2 regions of the Herbaspirillum sp. VT-16-41 genome follow, and region 1 is predicted to be linked to the other one. Evidence: riboswitches for the same ligand, from Rfam matches in the RefSeq annotation. Region 1 holds a riboswitch; the other holds the start of a gene.
What was found. Region 1 has a riboswitch for cobalamin ahead of BTM36_RS23400 (TonB-dependent receptor). Riboswitches for the same ligand answer to the same signal wherever they lie in the genome.
Positions count from the first base shown of each region.

Region 2: it holds a riboswitch for cobalamin, as region 1 does, so the genes downstream of both, BTM36_RS14315 (CbtB domain-containing protein) here and BTM36_RS23400 (TonB-dependent receptor) in region 1, are expected to answer to the same signal.

Region 1 is NZ_MUXB01000144.1:25,454-35,986, reverse strand. It holds gene BTM36_RS23450 (carbohydrate ABC transporter permease) at 1-45, shown strand, start outside; gene BTM36_RS23445 (carbohydrate ABC transporter permease) at 42-872, shown strand; gene bamE (outer membrane protein assembly factor BamE) at 879-1,406, opposite strand; gene BTM36_RS23435 (DUF3460 family protein) at 1,478-1,681, shown strand; gene BTM36_RS23430 (ScpA family protein) at 1,691-2,587, shown strand; gene panC (pantoate--beta-alanine ligase) at 2,666-3,505, shown strand; gene BTM36_RS23420 (cobalamin-binding protein) at 3,509-4,396, shown strand; gene BTM36_RS23415 (porin family protein) at 4,443-5,054, opposite strand; gene BTM36_RS23410 (ABC transporter ATP-binding protein) at 5,303-6,085, opposite strand; gene BTM36_RS23405 (iron ABC transporter permease) at 6,082-7,065, opposite strand; gene BTM36_RS23400 (TonB-dependent receptor) at 7,110-9,104, opposite strand; cobalamin riboswitch at 9,183-9,502, opposite strand; gene BTM36_RS23395 (protein phosphatase CheZ) at 10,044-10,533, shown strand, end outside.
Region 2 is NZ_MUXB01000108.1:125,430-135,962, reverse strand. It holds gene BTM36_RS14335 (putative cobaltochelatase) at 1-1,238, opposite strand, end outside; gene BTM36_RS14330 (cobaltochelatase subunit CobN) at 1,235-5,434, opposite strand; gene BTM36_RS14325 (ferredoxin) at 5,427-5,768, opposite strand; gene BTM36_RS14320 (CbtA family protein) at 5,832-6,593, opposite strand; gene BTM36_RS14315 (CbtB domain-containing protein) at 6,604-6,810, opposite strand; cobalamin riboswitch at 6,954-7,192, opposite strand; gene BTM36_RS14310 (hypothetical protein) at 7,232-7,813, opposite strand; gene BTM36_RS14305 (hypothetical protein) at 7,962-8,702, opposite strand; gene BTM36_RS28370 (hypothetical protein) at 9,152-9,298, opposite strand; gene BTM36_RS14300 (hypothetical protein) at 9,358-9,696, opposite strand; gene pgm (phosphoglucomutase (alpha-D-glucose-1,6-bisphosphate-dependent)) at 9,893-10,533, opposite strand, start outside.

The DNA of each region.
Region 1 (10,533 bases):
CTGGTGAAATTCCGCATTCTCGACCGGAGGACCCACTACCAATGAACGCACCCGGCTCCCCCTTCGGCCAGCACTACCGCGTGCTGGAAACCCTGTCCGCCTGGGTGCTGGCGCTGCTGTGGCTGTTGCCGCTGCTGTATGCGCTGTGGACCGCCTTCCACCCGGCTGCCTACGCCACCCGCTTCGTGCCGGACGCGCCGCTGACCTTGCAGAACTTCGTCAATGCCTGGCAATCAGCGCCGTTCCTGCGCTATTTCCTCAATACCTTCCTGCTGGTGACGATGATCCTGGCAGCCCAGGTAGTACTGGCCACGCTGGCCGCCTATGCCTTCGCGCGCTTCACTTTCCGTGGCAGTAATGTGATGTTCATGCTGGTCTTGCTGCAATTGATGGTGATGCCCGACATCCTCATCGTGGAGAACTACCAGACCATGAACCTGCTGGGCCTGCGCGACACCATCCTTTCCATCGGCCTGCCCTATTTCGCCTCGGCCTTCGGCATCTTCCTGCTGCGCCAGACCTTCAAGACGGTGCCCCGTGAACTGGATGAAGCGGCCACCGTGGAAGGCGCCTCGGCCTGGCAGATCCTGATGCAGGTCTATGTACCGCTGGCGCGGCCGATCTACATCGCCTTCGGGCTGGTATCGGTGAGCACGCACTGGAACAACTTCCTGTGGCCGCTGATCGTGACAAACTCGGTGCAGTCGCGGCCGCTGACGGTGGGCCTGCAGGTGTTTTCCTCCACCGACCAGGGGGTGGACTGGTCCATCATCACCGCCGCCACGCTGATGACCTCGGCACCGCTGCTGCTGGCCTTCCTGCTGTTCCAGCGGCAGTTCGTGCAGTCGTTCATGCGGGCGGGGATACGCTGATCGGCTTCAGTGGCCCGATATCTCCGAAATCGACATCCGCACCACCTTCCGGGTGGTCATGTCGAAATGGACGTTGAAGAGGCGATCCTCGTGGACGTAGTGGTACTTCCAGTCCCACACTTCCTCATTCTTGCGGGCAAACTGCACCACGCTGCGCGGGCGGCCGAACTGGCGGCGGATCTGCTCGGCGCTCATGCCCGGGCGGATGGTGTCGAAATGTTCCTGGGTCAAGACCTGGGTGTAATCGACCAGGGTGCCGGAGGCGCCGATGGCGAACATCCAGGTGCGGATGCCTTCCGGCCCCTTGGGATATTCCAGCGTGCGGGCGCCGTTGCCGTCGTCCCAGATGGTATCGGGCTGGCCCATGACGCCGCGCACGTCGGCCTCGCTGGAAATGCCCTTCTGCAGCTTGTCCAAACCGAACTCCTGGATGGGATTGCCGTTGCGGTCGCAGCCAAACATTGCCAAAGCAGCAAGAAAAGCACCAAATTTGCCGGCATGGCGACGCAAGCGTATGAATAAGGGTTCACGCATAGGTATTTGATTATCCCTGATGAAGACAAGGTAAAATACGGCCTCTGTGTAACATTTGGCCTGAAAATATCATGCTCTTCGGAAAAAAGACCACCTACGTATCTGAGATCACCCAGTTCATCGACGAACTGAAGACGAAGAACCCGAAGCTGGAAGAATCGCAGCGCGACGGCCGCGCCCTGCTGTGGGACAAGGAACCGCTGGACCTGGACAAGTCCGCCCGTGAGAAGGCCTCGCGCGTGGCGCAACAGCCCTACGTCTACCAGAGCCACTAAGCTTTTCGCATGACGGCTCAAGCAGGTGGCGCCGAATCCGCCGGCCAGGCCGGCGCGGAACCCAGCGCCGACGCCATCGACATCACCCCCGCAGGACAACAGGACAGCACGCCCGATGTGATCGACGGCGTGGCATTGGCACGTCTGTATGGCGAACCGCTGTTCCAGCTGCCCAATGACCTCTACATCCCGCCAGATGCGCTGGAGGTGTTCCTGGAAGCCTTCCAGGGGCCGCTGGACCTGCTGCTGTACCTGATCCGCAAGCAGAATTTCAACATCCTCGACATCCCGCTGGCGCAGGTCACTGCCCAGTACCTGGAATACGTCGAACAGATCCGCAAGCAGAACCTGGAACTGGCCGCCGAATACCTGCTGATGGCGGCCATGCTGATCGAAATCAAGTCGCGCATGCTGCTGCCGGCCAAGAAGGCCGAGCCCGGCGAGGAACCCGAAGACCCGCGCGCCGAGCTGGTGCGCCGCCTGCTGGAATACGAGCAGATCAAGCTGGCCGCCCAGGAACTGGACCAGTTGCCGCAGGTCGGCCGCGATTACGTACGCACCCAGGTGCATATCGAGCAGACCGTGGTCACCCGCTGGCCCGAGGTCAACATGGACGACCTCAAGGCGGTCTGGGCCGATATCCTCAAGCGCGCCAAGCTGACCCAGCACCACCACATCAGCCGCGAGGAACTGTCGGTGCGCGAGCACATGACCGGCATCCTGCGCCGCCTGCAGACGGCGCGCTTCGTCGAGTTCTCGGACCTGTTCGATCCTTCGCGCGGCGTCCCGGTGGTGGTGGTCAACTTCATCGCCCTGCTCGAGCTGGCCAAGGAGACGCTGATCGAAATCACCCAGGCCGAAGCCTTCGCCCCCATCTATGTCAGACTGTCGTACTCGCCCAGCTAGGCTGGCGAGGATCACTGACATCCCCGGGCAGCGCACACATGGCAGCCGCGCCGTCCGCCCCGCAACCAGAGACTCCGCATGAAAATCATTTCCTCCATCGAAGAACTCCGTGACCACCTGCGCGGCCAGTTGCGCACCGCCTTCGTGGCGACCATGGGCAACCTGCACGAAGGCCACCTCTCGCTGATGCGCCTGGCGCGCACCCATGGCGACCCGGTGGTGGCATCGATCTTCGTCAATCGCCTGCAGTTCGGCCCCAACGAGGACTTCGACAAGTATCCGCGCACCTTCCAGGCCGACGTCGAGAAGCTGGAGAAGGAAGGCGTCTACGTGCTCTTCGCGCCGACCGAAAAGGACATGTATCCGGAGCCGCAGGAATACCGCGTGCAGCCGCCCAACGACCTGGGCAACATCCTGGAGGGCGAGTTCCGTCCCGGTTTCTTCACCGGCGTATCGACCGTGGTGATGAAGCTGTTCTCCTGTGTGCAGCCACGCGTGGCGGTGTTCGGGAAGAAGGATTACCAGCAGCTGATGATCGTGCGCAACATGGCGCGCCAGTTCGCCCTGCCCACCGAGATCGTCGGCGCCGAGACCTATCGTGCCGAGGACGGCCTGGCGCTGTCGTCGCGCAATGGCTACCTGTCGCCGGCCGAACGCGCCGAGGCGCCGCTGCTCTACAAGGTCTTGAACGACGTCGCCAATGAAGTGCGCGGTGGTCAGCACAATGTGGCGCTGGTGGAGCAACTGGCCATGGAACGCCTGGCCGGTCGCGGCTGGCAGCCTGACTACGTGGCCGTGCGCAAGCGCATCGACCTGCAACCGCCGACAGCTGCCGACATGGAACAGGGTACGCCGCTGGTGGTGCTGTCCGCTGCCAAGCTGGGCGCGACCCGTCTGATCGACAACCTCGAAGTCTGACGCATGCGGGCGGCCGCGTCATTCGGACTGGCCGTCCTGGCCCTGTTCAGCAGCGCTGCTGCCCATGCGGCAATCACCGTGCAGGACGACCTGGGCCAGAGCGTGACCCTGGCGCAACCGGCACAGCGCATCGTCAGCCTGGCGCCGCACGTGACCGAACTGCTTTATGCGGCCGGTGCCGGCGCCAGACTGGTTGGCGTGAGCAACCATAGCGACTACCCCCCGCCAGCGACCAGCCTGCCCACCCTGGGCGGCTACAACGCGCTCGACATGGAGCGCATCCTCAGCCTGAAACCGGACCTGATCGTGGCCTGGCACAGCGGCAACAAGCCGCTCCAGATTGCGCGCCTGCGCAGCTTCGGCATCCCCGTCTATGAGAGCCAGCCGGCCGACTTCGGCATGGTGGCAAGCTCTCTGGAAAAGCTGGGTCACCTGGCGGGCAGCGATGCCGCCGCACAAGCTGCGGCTGCGAGCTTCCGCGCCCGTTGGCAAGAACTGGCCACGCACTACCAGGGCCGTGCGCCGGTAAGCGTGTTCTACCAGATCTGGAGCCAGCCGTTGATGACGCTCAACGGCCAGCACATGGCCTCGGCAGTGCTGCGCCTGTGCGGTGGTCGCAATCTCTTCGCCGATCTGCCGCAACTGGCACCCACCATCAGCGTGGAAGCCGTGCTGGCAGCCGATCCCCAGGTCATCCTCACCCCCGGTGACGCTCGTGACCAGCCGCTGGAACGCTGGAAGCAGTTCCCGCGCCTGCGCGCAGTGCGCGACGGGCAGCTTTACACGATCAATGCGGACTGGATGAACCGGGCCGGGCCGAGAGTGCTGGAGGCCGCCGAAGAGGTCTGCGGGAAGCTGGAGCAGGCGCGCCGGATGGCGCCTGCTCCATAAAAAACATCCCTCGCCAGGAGGGATGTCGAGGATAAGGGAGTGATCTTCAGAAGCGGTATTTCAGGCCGGCTGCGAAGAGATTGACGTCGACTTTGGATTGGCCACCCAGACCTTCATAACGGGTGTAGCCGCCGTTGATGCTGAAGCTCTTGGTCAGATCGTATTCATAGCCCAGACCCAGCAGGTAGCCGGTCCCCGACTTGGACGCCCGCTCGCTGACGCTGCCGGAAAATCCAAAACCACTATACTCATAGCGAACATCTTCGGTGAACTTGGCCTGGGTGATCCCCGCCTTGAAATAGACGCCCGGCAGAACGTTGGAGAATTTGTAGGCGGCCGTCAGATCGAAACCGCTGACGCGCACCTTCGCGGTGTCGCGCGAGAAGCGGTCGCTGTCTTCAATACTGGCTTCGCCAATACGGAAGTAGCCCATCTCGACAGAGAAATTGGGCGTGAACTGATACCCGCCCCCAAAGCGAAACATGCCAGCATCGTTTTTCTCGATGGTGCCTGGCGAATGCTCGACATCAATATCGTAGTGCGCTGCGCCGCCTTCTAGACCGACATAAAAGCCTGGCCCGGACTTCACGGCCTGTGCCGCCACGGTGGCACAGGCGACCGACAGCAAGCCGGCAGCCATTAGGTGCATTTTCTTCATCTGTTCCTCTTGTCATGATGTGAAAGAAACTTCCCGGCAGACTGGATGGACTGGCCGGGCGGGGCTACCGGAAACACGAAGTACGTGGACCGGATAGCGGGCAGCGATGATAGAAGTGGGGCAATGCAGGGAAAAGCGCGAAGAAAAAAGGCGACCAAAATCTCGCAGTTTCACGACATCAAAATCGTTAGATCTTGAGATTGAAGTGAATTTCGTGACGTGGATGTAGCGCGCAAGCGACGTGGTATTCAGCCGGGCGGCAAGGGCAGGAACTGCAGCATCCCGTCTGTCTCAACCTGCACGAAGCGGCAGCCAAAGGCTGCCTCCAGCGCCGCAGGCCGGCATATCTCTTGTGCCGGCCCTGCCCAGCGCTGCCCCTCGGCCAGCAACAGCACATGCGTCGCAAAACGACTGGCAAGGTTGATATCGTGGCAGCTTGCCACCACGCCCTTGCCCCCTGCGGCGAGGTCGTGCAGCAAGGTCATGAGCTGCAGTTGCGCGGCGACGTCCTGGTGCGAGGTCGGTTCATCCAGCAGATACAGCTCGGGGTCCTGTGCCAGCAAGGTCGCCAGTCCGACACGCTGGCGCTCGCCACCGGAGAGCTGCAGCAAGTCCGCCGCAGCCAGCGACGACAGACCTACGCGCTCCAGCGACTCCAGCGACAGGGCCTCATCCTCGGCAGTCGCCTGCCAGCCGCCGTGATGCACGAAGCGTCCGGCCAGCACCGCCTCGATCACCGGCATGGAAAAAGCGTCGTGCTGCTGTTGCAGCAGCAGGCCACGATGGCGCGCCATCTCCGCCGGCGACAGGCCTTGCAGTGGCTGCCCCAGCAGTTGCCACTGCCCGGCATGGGTCGGCTGCAAGCCGGCGGCGGCGTGCAGCAATGTGCTCTTGCCGATGCCGTTGCGCCCCAGCACACACCAGAATTCCCCGGGTCGCACCTGCCAGTCCAAACCTTCCAGCAGGATACGGGAGCCCACCTGCAGCGACACCTGCTGTGCCTGCAGTATGAAAGAAGCTGGCGCGCTCATGAACGCCCCCGCGCCAGCAACCACAAGAAGCAAGGTACCCCGATCAGCGCCGTGATCACGCCCACCGGCAACTGCACCGGGGCGACCACGGTGCGCGCCAGCAGGTCGGCCAGGGTCAGCGCCGCGCCGCCGCCCAGCATGGCTCCGGGCAACAGCAGTCGCTGGTCGTTGCCGATCAACAGGCGCAGGCCATGCGGCACCACCAGTCCGACAAACCCGATGGTGCCGGCCATGGCCACCGCCATGGCGGTACAGGCCGCTGCCGTGCACAGCACCATCACCCGCAGCCGCAGCACCGGTACGCCCAGCAACTGGGCAAAGGCATCGCCTCGCGCCAGCAGGTTCAGCGCCGGTGCGTAACGCAGGGCCCACAGCAAGGCCAGTATCAATACCGCTGCCGTCACCGGCAGCAAGCGGGCATCGTCAAGATCGCCGATCAGCCAGAACACCATGCCACGCAATTGCGCGTCAGGGGCCACCGACAAGGCCAGCGAAATCAGCGCGCCAAATCCCGCCGCCAGCATCACCCCGGTCAGCAACAGGCGCTGGCTGGACAGCAGGGGCGAAATGGCCAGATGCCGCAGCGACTGGCGCACCAGGCCGAACAACAGCAGCATGGCCACGGCCGCGCCCAGCAGCGCCCCCGGGGCGGTCGCCAACTGCACCGGCCAGCCCAGATGCAGCGCCGCCAACATGGCCAGCAATGCGCCCGCTGCCGAACCACCGGAGAGGCCCAATACATAAGGGTCAGCCAGTGGATTGCGCAACAGCACCTGCATCAATGCGCCCGACAAGGCCAGTGCCGCGCCTACCGCAAAGGCCGTGAACGCACGCGGCACGCGCAGGGACAGCAGCAGCGAGACCGAGTCGGCCGAGGCCGAGGGACGCAGGCAACCCGTGCTGCCGCACAAGGCCGCTGCCGTCAGCGAAAGCAGGGACAGCAGCAGCAAGGTGCACAGCACGGGGAGGAAGCGTCGCATCGGCGGCAGGCCAGGATCAGGAAGGAAAATTCATGAAGTCCGCATCAAAAGTCATAGCGGGCCGTGAATTTTACCGCCCGGCCGTCTTCCGGGTAGATGCCCGAGACCGAACCCCCGCTGCAGTCATAGGCCTGGGAGTAATACTTGCGGTCGGCCAGGTTGGTTCCGGTCAGGGCAAATTCCCAGGCGCTCACGCGCAGCGCGTAACGGGCGTCGAAGGTGGTGAAGGAAGGCATCTTGGCGCAGGTGTTGGCGAAATCGTTGCCCATGCGCTGGCGGTCCACCCAGCGCGCCCCGACATCGGCGCTGTGCTGGCCGGACTTCCAGTTGAGCCGGGTGGTGAAGGTATTGGCCGGCACCAGCGCCAGTTGATTGCCACTGTTGGCCCCCTCCTCGAAGCGGGCGTCAATGTGCTGGTAGGTGGCGTTCACGCCCAGGGTTTCGGTCAGCTGCAGGCGCCCCTCCACTTCCACGCCCTGGTGGCGGGTGGGCGCCAGGTTGCTGTTGGCACCGAAGCCGCCATTGGCGGTGGGATCGTAATAGAGCTCGTCACGCAGACGGTGGCGGAACCAGCGCAGTGTCAGCTGCTGCCCGGTCTTGCCCAGGGTGGCCCCCAGCTCCAGGTCGTGCGACACCTGGGGCTTGAGCACGGCACCGGTGGGCAGCGCGGTGTAGCCGTTTTCGTCCGGCGTGGCCAGGCGATAGCTCTGGCCGGTCTTGGCAAAGGCGCGCAGCAGTGGCAGCGGCGCATAGCTAGCCTGCAGGTCCCAGGCATTGACGGCGCTGTTGCGGTCGTACAGGCCGGAATCGCTCTGCTGGTTGAACACTTCGCGCCTTACACCTGCGGCCAGGCGGGCGTTGCGGGCGAATTCGATTTCGTCGCGCAGGTAGAGTGCCTTGGAGCGCTGGGCGGCATCGCTGTTGCCGTAGCTGGCGTTGTTATAGGCCGTCCATTCGGCCAGGTCGATGCCGGCGATGGCTTCGTTCTTCCACGCCCCCTGATCGATCACATGACGCAGGCGCGGCGAGAATTGCGTGCCGCGGATATTGACCTGGGTAGTTGACCCGCTGCTGACATAGCTGGAGCGGGAGATCTTTTCGCGGTGGGCCAGCTCGGCGGCGACATCGAAGGCGCCGAAACGGCGTTCCAGGAAGGCCGTCACACTGTCGTTGTCGTAGGAGCCGCGGTCCAGCGGCTTGCTGGTCTGGCGGGCATTGGCCTCGTACTGTGCCTGGGTCAGGCTGCCGGGCAGGCCGTAATCGGCACGCGACAGGGTGGCACGCAGGCCGAAGCGCCAGTCGCTGGCGAACCACTGCACGGTGGAGCTGAGGTTTTCCTGGCTGGACTGGGCGTTGTCGCGCCAGTTGTCGCTGCGCGACTTGGCATAGCTGGCGTCGATGGAAAAGTTGTCCCAGCCGCGCGAGACCAGTGCCCGCCCGCCGCGCAGCCCCTGGCTGCCGACCTCGCCCACCACAGTGCCGTGGCCGCTGTTGGCCTGCGGTCGGCGCGTGATGATCTGGATGGTGCCGCCGGTGGCGCCGCTGCCGTACAGCACGCTGCTGCCGCCACGCACGATCTCGATGCGTTCGATGTTCTCGATGGGGATGGAGGACAGCAGCGGTGTGCTCAGTTCGTTTTCGGAAATGCGCACGCCGTCCAGCAGCACCACCATGTTCTGGTCGCCATTGGTGCCGAAGCCGCGCAGGTCCAGCGGGAAGTCCTTGGGCCCGGCCAGGCTCTGGCGGCCATACACCCCACCCAGCTTGCGGATGGCTTCATTGGCATTGTCGATGCCGGCTTCGCGGATCTGCTCGGCAGTGATGACGGTGGCCGCCACCGGCGGGAAGGTCGGGTCATTGGGAAAACGTGAGGCCGACACCACCACCGGCGCGAGTGCCGCCGCCGGCTCGATAGCCGGGGTGCCGGTCGCGGCCAGGGATGCCTGCGCCAGGGCCGACAGGATCAGGGTGCTGCCCAGGCTGAGGGCAAAAAGGGGACGCTGGCCGCCGTGGCTGGCCGGGGAATTGACGTTATGCATGGAAAAGACTCGGTGAAGTGGTCCGGCCTGCTTCCCCGCGGGCCGGAATCAACGGAAGCCGCACCGGCATCGCCACGCGCAGTTTCCTCCCGTTCTGGCCGGTCTCCGGGCTGCAGGCATGACCATCGGCCTTCCCATGCAGCGCCGTGTACGTCAGCCGGCCAGCGCTGGCCGATTGAACCGGACACGGAACCTGCACAGTGGCATGGGGGATGGTGTTGCCGGCAACACGTGACGTCTCGTCATGGTGTCACTGTATCGCCGGCGCCTGGTTACCGTTGCGGGGGCAGCACACCTTGACCAGCCCCGCCCGCGTGCCGCGAACCGAACTGGTGCGTGTTTCCCGTTTAACTGCCGGCAAGAACGCGCCGGCGGGCACCAAAACGGCGCCATTGTAGGCGTGCCAGGCGGGCATCACAAGTCGCTACAGGCCGGCGCCTGCCAAATACAAGGCAAAAATCGGCCAAATTTAAGACCACAGGCCATCCTGATGTAAATCAGCACAAGCCCGGCATGCGTATTGCTTTAAAGAAAAAGCCAGATAGAATTCGAACTTATATCGAAAAAATTCGATTTTTTACGAATTTATTTCGGAGAGACGCCCCGAGCCGGCTTGCCACAAGGGGCGAAAAAACGAAACAAATGGGGGGATTTCACTCGCTGTTTGGCCGATGAGATGGCTGTACCCGGCCCTATACTCGGCGCCATGGCATCGTCGACCCGCTGACCGTCTGGTCCGCTGGCCTCACCTGTCATCCCTGAATCGTTGTCGTGGTCTGCGAGCCTTCAGACTCCGCCCTTGCCTGCCGATATCTATTGGATATCCCGGATGGGACGGTTGCTGTGCCTCCCGGAACGACGCATTTGATCCGCCTACGGGCAACTTTGCATAGCAGTGCGCCGCCGAGCGCACCACATTTGTTGGGAGAATCAGTAATCATGAGCGACGACGTTGATCTGGAAGCATTGTTTGACGAAATTTCCTCGCAGACCTTACCGGGCATGACCGCCGGCGAGGCTGGCGCGGCTGCCGGTGCCGCTGGTGGGGCAGCCGGTGCGGGCGACGATGCCCAGCAGGCGCAGGAAGATCAGAGCGACAAGCCCATGTATGAACGCCTGGGTGGCATCGTCCGTCTGCTGCATGATTCGATGCGCGAACTGGGCTACGACCGCTCCCTGACCGATGTGGCCGAGCAGATCGGCGACGCCCAGAACCGCCTGGAACACATCGCCACCCTGACCGAGCAGGCCGCCAACAAGGTGCTCAATGCGCTGGACTCCGGCATGCCCGCGCAGGACCGCCTGCAGGAGCAGGCCAAGGACATCAACGAACGCTGGGCCAAGCTCTATGCCGGTCAGCTGAACATCGAAGAATTCAAGAAACTGGCGGGCGACTCGCAGAAGTTCTCGACCTCGGTGATCGAATCGA
Region 2 (10,533 bases), on a different contig from region 1:
ACCACGCTGATCTTGCGGGCCGGACCGGCGGCGCCGGTGGCGAAGGTCTGCTGGGCACTCTCGCCTTCTCCATTCTGTTGTTCTTGCTGCTCTTGCCGCTCTTGCTGCTCCTTTTGATCCTGCGGTTCTTGCCCTTCCTGTTCATCCGGGGCGGTATCGGGTGGTGCGCCTGCGCTGCCCTGCCCCTGGCTTTCCCCCTGCGCCTGTCGCGCCTGATCGACCAGATCGTCGAGCTTGTCCTGGTCCATGCCGCTCTGTTCGAAAGGCTTGCGGCGACGGCGGTGTGGCAACACCAGGAGCGCGGCGGCGCGTACGTCGTCGGGGGTTACGCGCGCGCGGGCCTGCAAGGCGGCGATGGCGCGGGCGGTCTTGTGCATGACGATGTCGGCACGCAGGCTGGCCACCTCGAACTCGCAGCAGAGATGGCTGATCAGTTCCAGCATGGCGTCGTCCAGCGCCACGCCGGGCAGCAGGCGCTGGGCCTGGGCCACCTGGGCGCGCAGGGCATCCTGCTGGGCCTGCCACTGGCTGGTGAAGGCCTGCGGGTCGGCTTCGTAGGCGATGCGTCGGCGCACCACTTCGGCGCGTACTGACTTGTCGGTGGGCGCCGTCACTTCCACCATCAGGCCGAAGCGGTCCAGAAGTTGCGGGCGCAGGTCGCCCTCTTCCAGGTTCATGGTGCCGATCAGGGTGAAGCGGGCCGGATGGCTGACCGACAGCCCTTCTCTCTGTACCGCGTTGACGCCCATGGCGGCCACGTCCAGCAGGACATCGACCAGGTGATCAGCCAGCAGGTTGACTTCATCGATGTAGAGGATGCCGCGATGGGCCGCCGCCAGCAGCCCCGGCTGGAAGGCGCGCTGGCCGCCCTGCAGGGCTAGCTGCAGATCCAGCGAGCCCAGCACGCGGTCTTCGGTGGCGCCCAGCGGCAAGGTGACGAAGGGGACCTCGGCCAGCGTGGCGGTGGGTGGCTCCTGCGCGCTGCAGACCGCACAGGCCGCAGCGGGCTGGCCGGGCGCGCAGTTGAAGGCGCAACCGGGGTTGCGCAGGATGGCCGGCAGCACCTGGGTCAGGCCGCGTGCGGCGGTGCTCTTGGCGGTTCCCTTGTCGCCGCGTACCAGTACGCCGCCGATGCCAGGATCGACGGCGCACAGCAGCAGTGCTTCTTTCAGCAGGGGCTGGCCGACGATGGCGGAAAAGGGATAGCCAGGATGGTGATGGGGGTGGGCCGCGCTCATTGCATGTCCTTGGTGTGTTCACTGCCACGCACGGTTTCGCCACGGGCTTCGAGCAGGGTTTCGCTGTGCAGGTAGAGGGCGCGCAGTCGCTCCAGTGTCTGTGCATCGGGCTCTTGCCACATGCCGCGACTGGCGGCTTCCAGCAGGCGCTCGGCAATGGCGTTCTGGGCCCAGGGGTTGGCCTGTTCCAGGAATTCACGCATGGCCGGGTCGAAGCCATAGGTCTCGGCCAGTTGTTGGTACATCCAGTCGTCCAGCACCTGGGCGGTGGCGTCGTAGCCGAACAGGTAATCGACGGTGGCTGTCAGTTCCAGGCCGCCCTTGTAGCCATGGCGACGGATGCTGGCCAGCCACTTGGGATTGACCACCCGGGCGCGGAAGACGCGCAGGGTTTCTTCCTTCAGGTCGCGCACGGCGGCGCGTTGCGGGTCATGGCTGTCGCCGAAGTAATGGCGCGGCTGTTGGCCCGACAGGGCGCGGATGGTGGCGATCATGCCGCCGTGGTACTGCAGGTAGTCATCGCTGTCGAAGATGTCGTGCTCGCGATTGTCCTGGTTATGCAGGGCCACCTGCACCCCGGCCAGGCGCTGGCGGAAGGCCTGGCGCTGGTCGGCGCCCTGCACCTTGCGGCCATAGGCAAAGCCGCCCCAGTTGATGTAGGCCTCGGCGAAATCGGCTTGGTCCTGCCAGTTCTTTTCCTGGATCAGGGGCAGGATGCCGGCACCGTAGCTGCCGGGCTTGGCGCCGAAGACACGGTAGGCCGCCTGGGTGGCGGCCTCGGCCTGGCCCAGCCCGGTTTGCAGGCCCTGCTGCAGGTCGCGCAGGTAGTGCTTGCGCACGAAGTTCATGTGCTCCGGCTCGTCGGCGGCGATGGCCAGTTGCACGGCGTCGTCGATGAGTTCGATCAACTGCGGGAAGGCATCGCGGAAGAAGCCGCTGATACGGGTGGTGACGTCGATGCGCGGGCGCTGCAATTCTTCCAGTGGCACCAGTTCGACCCCGGCCACTTGCCGGTTGCCGGCGCGCCAGAGCGGGCGTGCGCCCATCAGCGACAGAATCTGGGCGACGTCGTCGCCGTGGGTGCGCATGGCGCTGGTGCCCCAGATGCTGATGGCCACGCTCTCGGGGTAATCGCCGCTTTCGCGGTGGTGGCGCGCCAGCACTTCACGCGCCAGTTGCTGACCCACGCGCCAGGCCGATTGCGAGGGCACGCTGCGCGGATCGACCGAATAGAAATTGCGGCCGGTGGGCAGGATGTGCGCCATGCCGCGCGTGGGCGAACCGCTGGGGCCGGCCGGGATGTAGCCGCCACGCAGGCCGCAGAGCAGGTTGCCGATTTCTTCGCTGGTCTGGTGCAGGCGCGGCACCAGCTGTTCGCAGGCGAAGGCCAGCACACGGCGCAGCCCGCTGGCCTGGTCCAGCGTCGTGTGCGCGGCCGGGGGCGTGGTCCGCTTCACCGGCGCAGCCGATGGGTGGGCCAGCGCGCGCATGCCACCCAGCACGCTGCCGGCGCTCTTGCCCAGGGCGGGTTGCAGGCGCGGTCGCTGCTCGGGGCTGGCCTGCTCCAGCGCCGCGAAAACGGTCTTGAGTACGCTGTCGATGGACTGCACAGTGAAGTTCTGCTGCTGCAGGGCCTGCATCAGCGAAAGGCACAGGGCGTCGATGGCTTCCAGCGCATCGGCGCGGGTGACGATGGCGCGACCGGCGCAACGGGCCAGGGCGTCGTCGATGTTGAGGCGACGGCCCTTGTGTTCCAGCAGCATGTCCAGCGACAGGCCGAACAACCGTGCCACCTCTTCCTGCAGACCCGGCAGGTCCTGATTGGGCAGGCGCACCAGGGCCACCAGCATGTCGGGCATCTGTGCCTGATCGGGCATGCGGCCGAGGATGTGCAGGCCGTCGCGGATCTGGGCCGCGCCCAGTTCGCAGAGGTAACCGTCCAGGTCTTCGATCAGGTGCGCCACGCCGGCGCCGTCCAGTTCGGTCAGGGCGTGCGGGAGTTCGCCGTCTTCGTGCGGGAGTTCGCCGTCTTCGTGCGGGAGTTCGCCGTCTTCGTGCGGGTGGTCGTGATCGTGGTGCTCATGATCATGGTGAGCATGATCGCCATGATGGTGATGATGGTGAGCATGTCCATGGCCGTGATCGTGGTCATGATCATGGTCGTGATGCAGCAGCTTGTACTGCAGGTCGGTATCCAGGTTGGTCTGCCGCACCAGTTCCCAGATCTGCTGCTGCAGCAGCGGCAGCTTGGCGGGGTCCAGCACTTCCACCTGGTAATACTCGTCCACCAGTTGCGTCAGCTGCGCCAGGGCGCCATAGCTGTCGGCGGTGGTCATCGGCGGCGTCAGGTGGTCTACCACCACGGCGTGGACGCGGCGCTTGGCCTGCGAACCCTCGCCGGGGTCGTTGATGATGAAGGGATAGAACAGCGGCAGGTCGCCCAGCAGCGCATCGGGGAAGCACGCCTCGGACAGGCCCACGCCCTTGCCGGGCAGCCATTCCAGCGTGCCGTGCTTGCCGACGTGGACGATGGCGTCGGCGCCCCATTCTTCGTCCAGCCAGCGGTACAGGGCGTAGTAGTGATGGGTGGGCGGCAAGTCGGGCTGGTGGTAGATGGCGTCCGGGTCCATGCCATAGCCACGGGGCGGCTGCAGGGCGACGAAGGCATGGCCCAGGTCGAGGCCGGCGATGGCCAGGTGCTGCTCATGCACATAGGCCTGGCCGGGCGCGGCGCCCCACTGGCACTCCATCCTGGCTTGCAGGGCCGAGGGCAAGGCCGCGAACCATTGCGCGTAACGGACGGCGGGAATGCGGGCGGCGGCGCGGCGCAACTGGTCTTCGGTGAGCAGGATGTCGTCGTAGGAACAGCGGTCCACCAGTTCATGGATCAGCGCGGTACCGCTGGCCGGCAGGTCGGCGATAGCGTAGCCGTCGGCCTGCAGGGCGCGCAGCACGGCCATCAGGGACTCCGGTGCGTCCAGCCCGACGGCATTGCCGATCTGCGCGGCCTTGCTGCTGGAATTGGTGAAGATGAAGGCGATGCGCTTGTGCGCATTGGGTGTGGTGCGCAGGCGCACCAGCCGCTGCGCCAGGCCGGCGATGCGATGCACGCGGTCCGGCAGCGCCCGGTATTGCACGGCGCCATTGTCGGTGACTTCCTTGAAGGATAGCGGCACGCCGATGATGCGGCCGTCGAACTCTGGCAGCACCACGTTCATGGCGGCGTCCAGCGGGTTCATGCCGCGCGTGGAATGCTGCCACTGGTCTTGCGTCATGCCACTGGTGATGGCTTGCAGTACCGGCAGGTCCAGCTGCTCCAGTACCGAGACCGACCAGCCGGCCGGAGTGACGCCACCGGCGGTGATCTCGCCCATGGCAAAAGAGGTGGTGTTGATGATCAGGTCCACCTGGCCGGCGCCGAAGTATTGCAGCGCGGGTGGCAAGGCGGCGCCGCTGGCGGCCGACACCCGCAGCGAGGAGGTGAACACCGGCAGCACGTCCAGGCCGCGTGCTTCCAGCGCGGCCACCAGTGCGTCGATGAAACCGGTATTGCCCGAGAGCCAGTGCGCCCGGTAGAAGATGATGCCCACGGCCGGCTTGCCAGCGGGTGCGCGGGCGCGCAGGGTTAGCCAGTCGGCGATGCCGGCATCCTGCTCCAGGTCGGGATGGTAGAGACCGTGTTCGGGCAGTGCCTGCGCCGGTGCATAGCCGTAGCCGCTCAGCAGCAGGCGGTCGGACAGGCAGCGCAGCATCTGCGCCAGGTTGACGCTGCCGCCGCCGTTGAAATAGGCCAGCGCCTGCTGCTGCGCATCGACCGGCGCGGTGGAGGCGGCGGCCAGTTCGGCATCGGGCTCGCCGGTGCCGGACAGCAGGATCAGCTGCCGGCCCTCGGCACGCGCCACGCGTAGCAGCTCGGGCAGGCCATTGACGGCGCCCAGGCGGCCAAGGATGCGCAGCACGATCACCTGCGCCGTCGACAGCTCTTCGCGCAGCATGTCGGCCAGGGTGCGGCGCGGCTGCCCGTGTTCATCGGTGTCGGCATGCAGGCCTTGCAGGTCGTAGCCGGCCACCGGGGGAAAGTCCGCCGGCAACTGGCTGCGGGCGGCGGCCAGCATGGCCAGGTCGGTCGGGGCGTGGGTGAGCAGGACGATCTGCGGACGGGCGGCTGAGGTCGCTGAAGTGGCTGATTCAGACATCGCTACGCTCCGGTTCGGGATGGATGTCGCCGCTGCCCAGGCGATGGAAGACCAGGTCGCTGACTTCGCGTCCGCCTTCGAGGTGTTCCACCACCACGCGCTCGATGGCGCTGGCGTCTTCACAGCGATACCAGACGCCTTCGGGATAGACCACCACCACCGGCGCCTGGGCCTTGCAGGCCACCATGCAATGGGTGCGGGTGCGCTTGACGCGCAAGTCGGGACGGGCGTCGATCTGCTCGCCCAGGACGCCGAACATGGCTTCGGCCAGGACACCGTTCTCGGTGCAGCGCGGGCCGACGCACATGAGCACGTGGCGGTGATGAGTTCTCATTGCTTCACTTTCAGAGGCGCCGCGACGCTATCGGCGTTGGCCGGACAGCCAACGCCAGACGGTTCAACCGAACCGGCGGTAGAAGAAACCGGTCAGGCCGCCCAGGGCCAGCCAGAACACGGCATTGGCCATGGCGGTGGCGCGGATGAAGGCTTGCGCCAGCTCTTCCGGCGCGGCACTGCCATGCAGCTCGGGTTGCGGCGCGCCGACCAGGTGCGGCACCACCAGCAGCAGTACGGCCAGGACCTTCCACCACCAGCCACGGCCGAACACGAACAGCCCCAGGCTGGCGGCGGTCATGACCGCCGTCATCACCCACCACAACTGGCGTGCGTGGAGGGGCGCGGCCAGGGTGCCCGGCACTTCCGGCGGCAGGCCCAGCGAGGGCGCGACAAAGAACACGCCATAGCCGGCCAGGCCCCACAGCAGGCCGCTGCGCCAGCCGACGCGGCGACCGCTGATGGCAAAGGCGGCCACCAGCATCAGGGCGAAGCCGACTGCCATGCTGACGTTGGCCAGCACGGTATAGCCGGTGCGTTCGGCGCCGTCAGCCGGCTCCCAGGCGTTGGGGTCGTGCTCATGTGCATCGCCGTGACTATGGGCCGGGGTGCCGGCCGCATGCTCATGCGCCGGGGCGGCGTCATGATCATGGTCATGGGCGGCGGAGGCGGCCGGAGCAGCCTCTTCGGCCGCTTTTTCATACTGCTCGGCCTGGAGGATGATCTTTTCGACCTGGAATTGCTGCACACCCGACAGCAGCACGCCCGACAAGGCGCCTGCCACCACCACGGCCGACGCCATGCGCCGGAAGACGGTCCAGTTCATTGCACGCTCCTCAATGGCAGGGGAAGCCGGCCGAATGGCGCCCGTCGTGGGCGGCATTGTGCAGCTCGACCTTGGAGGCGAAGCCGGCACCGTAGATCAGGGCCACGCCCAGCACAAAGGCCAGCAGCGACGGCGCGATGCGATCGCGCCAGACATGGCTGCCGGCGTGGGAGGATGAAGTGGTGCTGCTGGCATTGAGACCGGAGGTGGTGGACATGCACGTTCCTTGGCTGGATGGATGGAACGGAGAAAGCCACACGTGAAGCACCCATGCACGATCCGGTCGTCCACGGACGACGCTGGCCAGGGCCTGCTCGGAAACATGATGGAAGCTGTCCGCATGATCGCCCTCCGCGAATCATTGAAGAATTTGCTACTGGCCGGTCTCCGGGCTGGCGGGATGAAGTCTCAAGGTCTGAGGCTTCGCGGACAGGCGCCTTCCCATGCTCAGGCACAGTGGCGTAGTGCGTGTCCTTCCTCGCTTACCGTTGCGGGGGCAGCGCCGGCATTGGCCGCACGTGGTCGCGTGGGCCGCACCGGCTTCCCGTTTGAATCCCTGGCGCGGCTGCGCGCGGGATACCAGAAGCAATGCTAGGGGCGAAGTATAAAGGCGGGGGCCCGGTTGGGCAACACGGCGCTCAGCGGGCCGGGTCGGTCGTGGCTGGCGGCGGGGTGGCCAGTTTGTAGTAGAGATGGAGGTCGCCGCCCATGCCGAACGGGATACGTCCCACGAAGACCGCACGGAGTTGCCTGCCGCCCCGTTCTCCGCGCAGTTCCATCAGGCAGAGGTAGCGCTGGCCCAGGTGGCTCAGCAGGGCGAAGGAGGCCTCCTGCGGCCGCTGCACGGTAGACGCTGCCTCCGCGCCGAGGGCGATGGCGCGGTCGATGTAGCCGCGATGGGAATTGACGAACAGGTAATCACCGGCGCCCGGGTTGCCGCTGGCATAGCCGATGCGCCAGCGGGAGTTGTCGCCATCGGGCAGGTAGAGGCGGTAGGGCGACAACGGGCCCTGCTCCAGCATCTGCACCCGGCCGGCCACGGGATCAATGGTGACCCGGCTGTCGCTGGCACGGTCAACGGCCAGGCAGGTGTCGAGTACGACGCCGGGCAGGGGCTGGGCCGCCGGGCAGGCCGCCAGACAGATCAGCAGCAAGGCCAGTGGCACGGAACGCCGCAGCGGTACGCACCAGTAACAGACAGTGGCAAGGCAGCGGGTCAAAAACAGGCTCCAAGATCGTGCAACGGGACGGCACTGGCACACCCAGCCCCGGACTCGCCGCCATCGTTGCAGAAGTGAATTTCCTTTCATATCAGAAAATTCTGAATGAAGACAAAGAAAGCCTGCCCGAATGGGAGGGAAGTCACTTCTAGTAGCCCGGTTGACGCTCCTGGACGATGCCCTGGAACAACTTCAGGGCCACGAAATGCCATTGCGCCGACTCCACATCGTAGAGCGCCACCTGGTTGATCGGCGCCCCCGGCCGCGCCGTGCCGGGGATGCGGCGGATTGCCTGCAGCGCCTGGCGATGGCGCTCGACGTGGCTGGCGGCCAGCATGCGGGCGTGGGATTCGGCATGGGCGAACAGGCCGGCCTGCTCCCACAGGCGTTCATGGCATTCCAGCACCGGCAACTCGATGCGCAGGTGGATGGCGTCGATCAGCTGCGAGATGGCGGCGCTGTGGGCCGAGGACAGGCGCAGCAGGCCGCCATCCCGACGCACCACCAGCTGGCCGTCGTGCGCACCCCAGGCCACGTGCAGGCAGTAGGGCAAGCGTTCGGGCTGGTAGATCAGCAGTTCGTCAGGGCTGAAGGCGGAGGCTGCCATGACCTCGTAGCGATCGGGAGCCAGGGCGTGCCAGGCGGCGTCGATGCAGGCCTCGAAGGGGGAAAGGTAGACCACCATGGCATTGGTGCCGGGCCCGTTGTCGTGATTGCGGGTCCGCTCGCACATCACCTGGCACAGGCCGTCGGCACTGGCCAGGCCGGTGGCGCGTACCAGCACGTATAACGGCGTAAGGGTCTGGAGCACGTGCCGGCGCTGACTGCGACGACGGCCGGGATGGCCCGGATGACCGGGGGCAATGGGAAGCTGATAATCATCGGACAAGGGCTGCACTCCTCTGTGGAAACGGGGGGTGGTCAGCCGGAAAACCGGGATGGATGCCAGTGGGAAGTACTATCCGGGACCTTGCGCCCCACCCTGCCCGATCCGTCCGTACCTGCTGCCAAAACGGCATGTTTTCACAGATGTAAAGCACTTGACATGGGAATTGTCTGAATGAAGCAAGGTTTCGATGCAAGCCGATGGCAGCGCCAGCGATTCAGCATTTACGCCCGTTAACTGCAGAAGCTTGCAAGACCGCTTTTCACTTCAGTTTTTACAATTTCAAGCTGAATGTTCACGAGCAATCCAGTTTATTGGGCACAGTCTCTACCCAGCGCACAAAAAAAAGCAGGCGCGACCGTATCCGGCTACGCCTGCAGTACGCTCACGATGCCGCGAGCCAATGAGGCATGCTGCATCGGGGCGTTGATGCCTCAACGATTCTCTCCCTCCTACATCCGTATCGGTTTGTCGGACGGGCGCGGGTTCAGGGGTGGGTCTTCCACCGGGACCGGATCGTCGTCCGGCAACTCCGGTGGGGGCAGGTGCGGGTCGTGCGCAGGCGGGGTTTCCTGGGGCGTGTGCAGGGCGATATTCAATGGGCCTCCTTGGACGATGTCGATGGCACGCTGCTCGGCGCAGCGTGCTCCTGGCGAAATCAGCGCTGTGCGGTGGGATTCTGGTGAGGAATCGGATCCTGCGGCGGCGTCGGGTCCAGTGGCGGGACTTCCACCGGGGGAGTGTCCTGGGGCTTGTGCATGTGATTCTCCTTGGGAAAAATGGGGGATGGGTCGGCACCGGGTGCCGGCTGTTCGGGTAGCACGCCATCGTCGGCGTTGGACCATGGGTCCTCGGTGCCGTCGGGCTCTACCTGGCCAGGATGCGGCGCGGTCGAAGACAGTGCAGGATCTTCAGGTTTAACACCCGCCACGCTACCGGGCGGCCTGAGCAAGGCCGCTTCAGGCGCGGCCGACGGGTGGGAATGAGACTGTTCCATGCGATCCTCCTTGCCGGGCTGGAATGGAATAATGGAATGACTCATCTTACGAAGCCCGCGCCCCGCTCTCAGCCAGACATCGGCCGATTCCCCTGTAGGAAGGACGGAAAACATCCAACAACGGCAAATAAAAAACCGCCATCCCGGATGAGGATGGCGGCGCTGAGACGGCCTGAGGGTGCTGCGCCCGTACGATTCAATCTTCCTTGAGGGCGCGGCTGACGATTTCCTGGGCTTCGGCAAAGATCTTGTCCAGGTGGGTCTGGTCGCGGAAGCTCTCGCCGTAGATCTTGTAGATGTTCTCGGTGCCGGACGGACGGGCAGCAAACCAGCCGTTGTCGGTAACGATCTTCAGGCCACCGAAGGCCTTGCCGTTGGCCGGCGCCGTCGTCATGACTTCGCGGATCGGTTCGCCGGCCAGTTCGGTGGAACTGACATCGGCCGGCGACAGGCGCGACAGCCGCGCCTTCTGCTCGGGCGTGGCGGCGGCTTCCTTGCGGCCGTTCAGCGGCGCGCCCAGTTGCCGGGTCAGGTCGGCGTAGATCTGGCCCGGGTCGTTGCCGGTGCGGGCCGTCATCTCGGCCGCCAGCAGGGCGGCGGTGATGCCGTCCTTGTCGGTGCTCCAGGGCTGGCCGTCGAAGCGCACGAAGGAGGCACCGGCGCTTTCCTCGCAGCCGAAGGCCAGGCTGCCGTCATACAGCCCATCCACGAACCACTTGAAACCGACCGGCATTTCCAGCAGCTTGCGCCCCAGGTGATCGGCCACGCGATTGATCATCTGGCTGGATACCAGCGTCTTGCCGACGGCAGCATCGGCACGCCATGCCGGGCGATGAC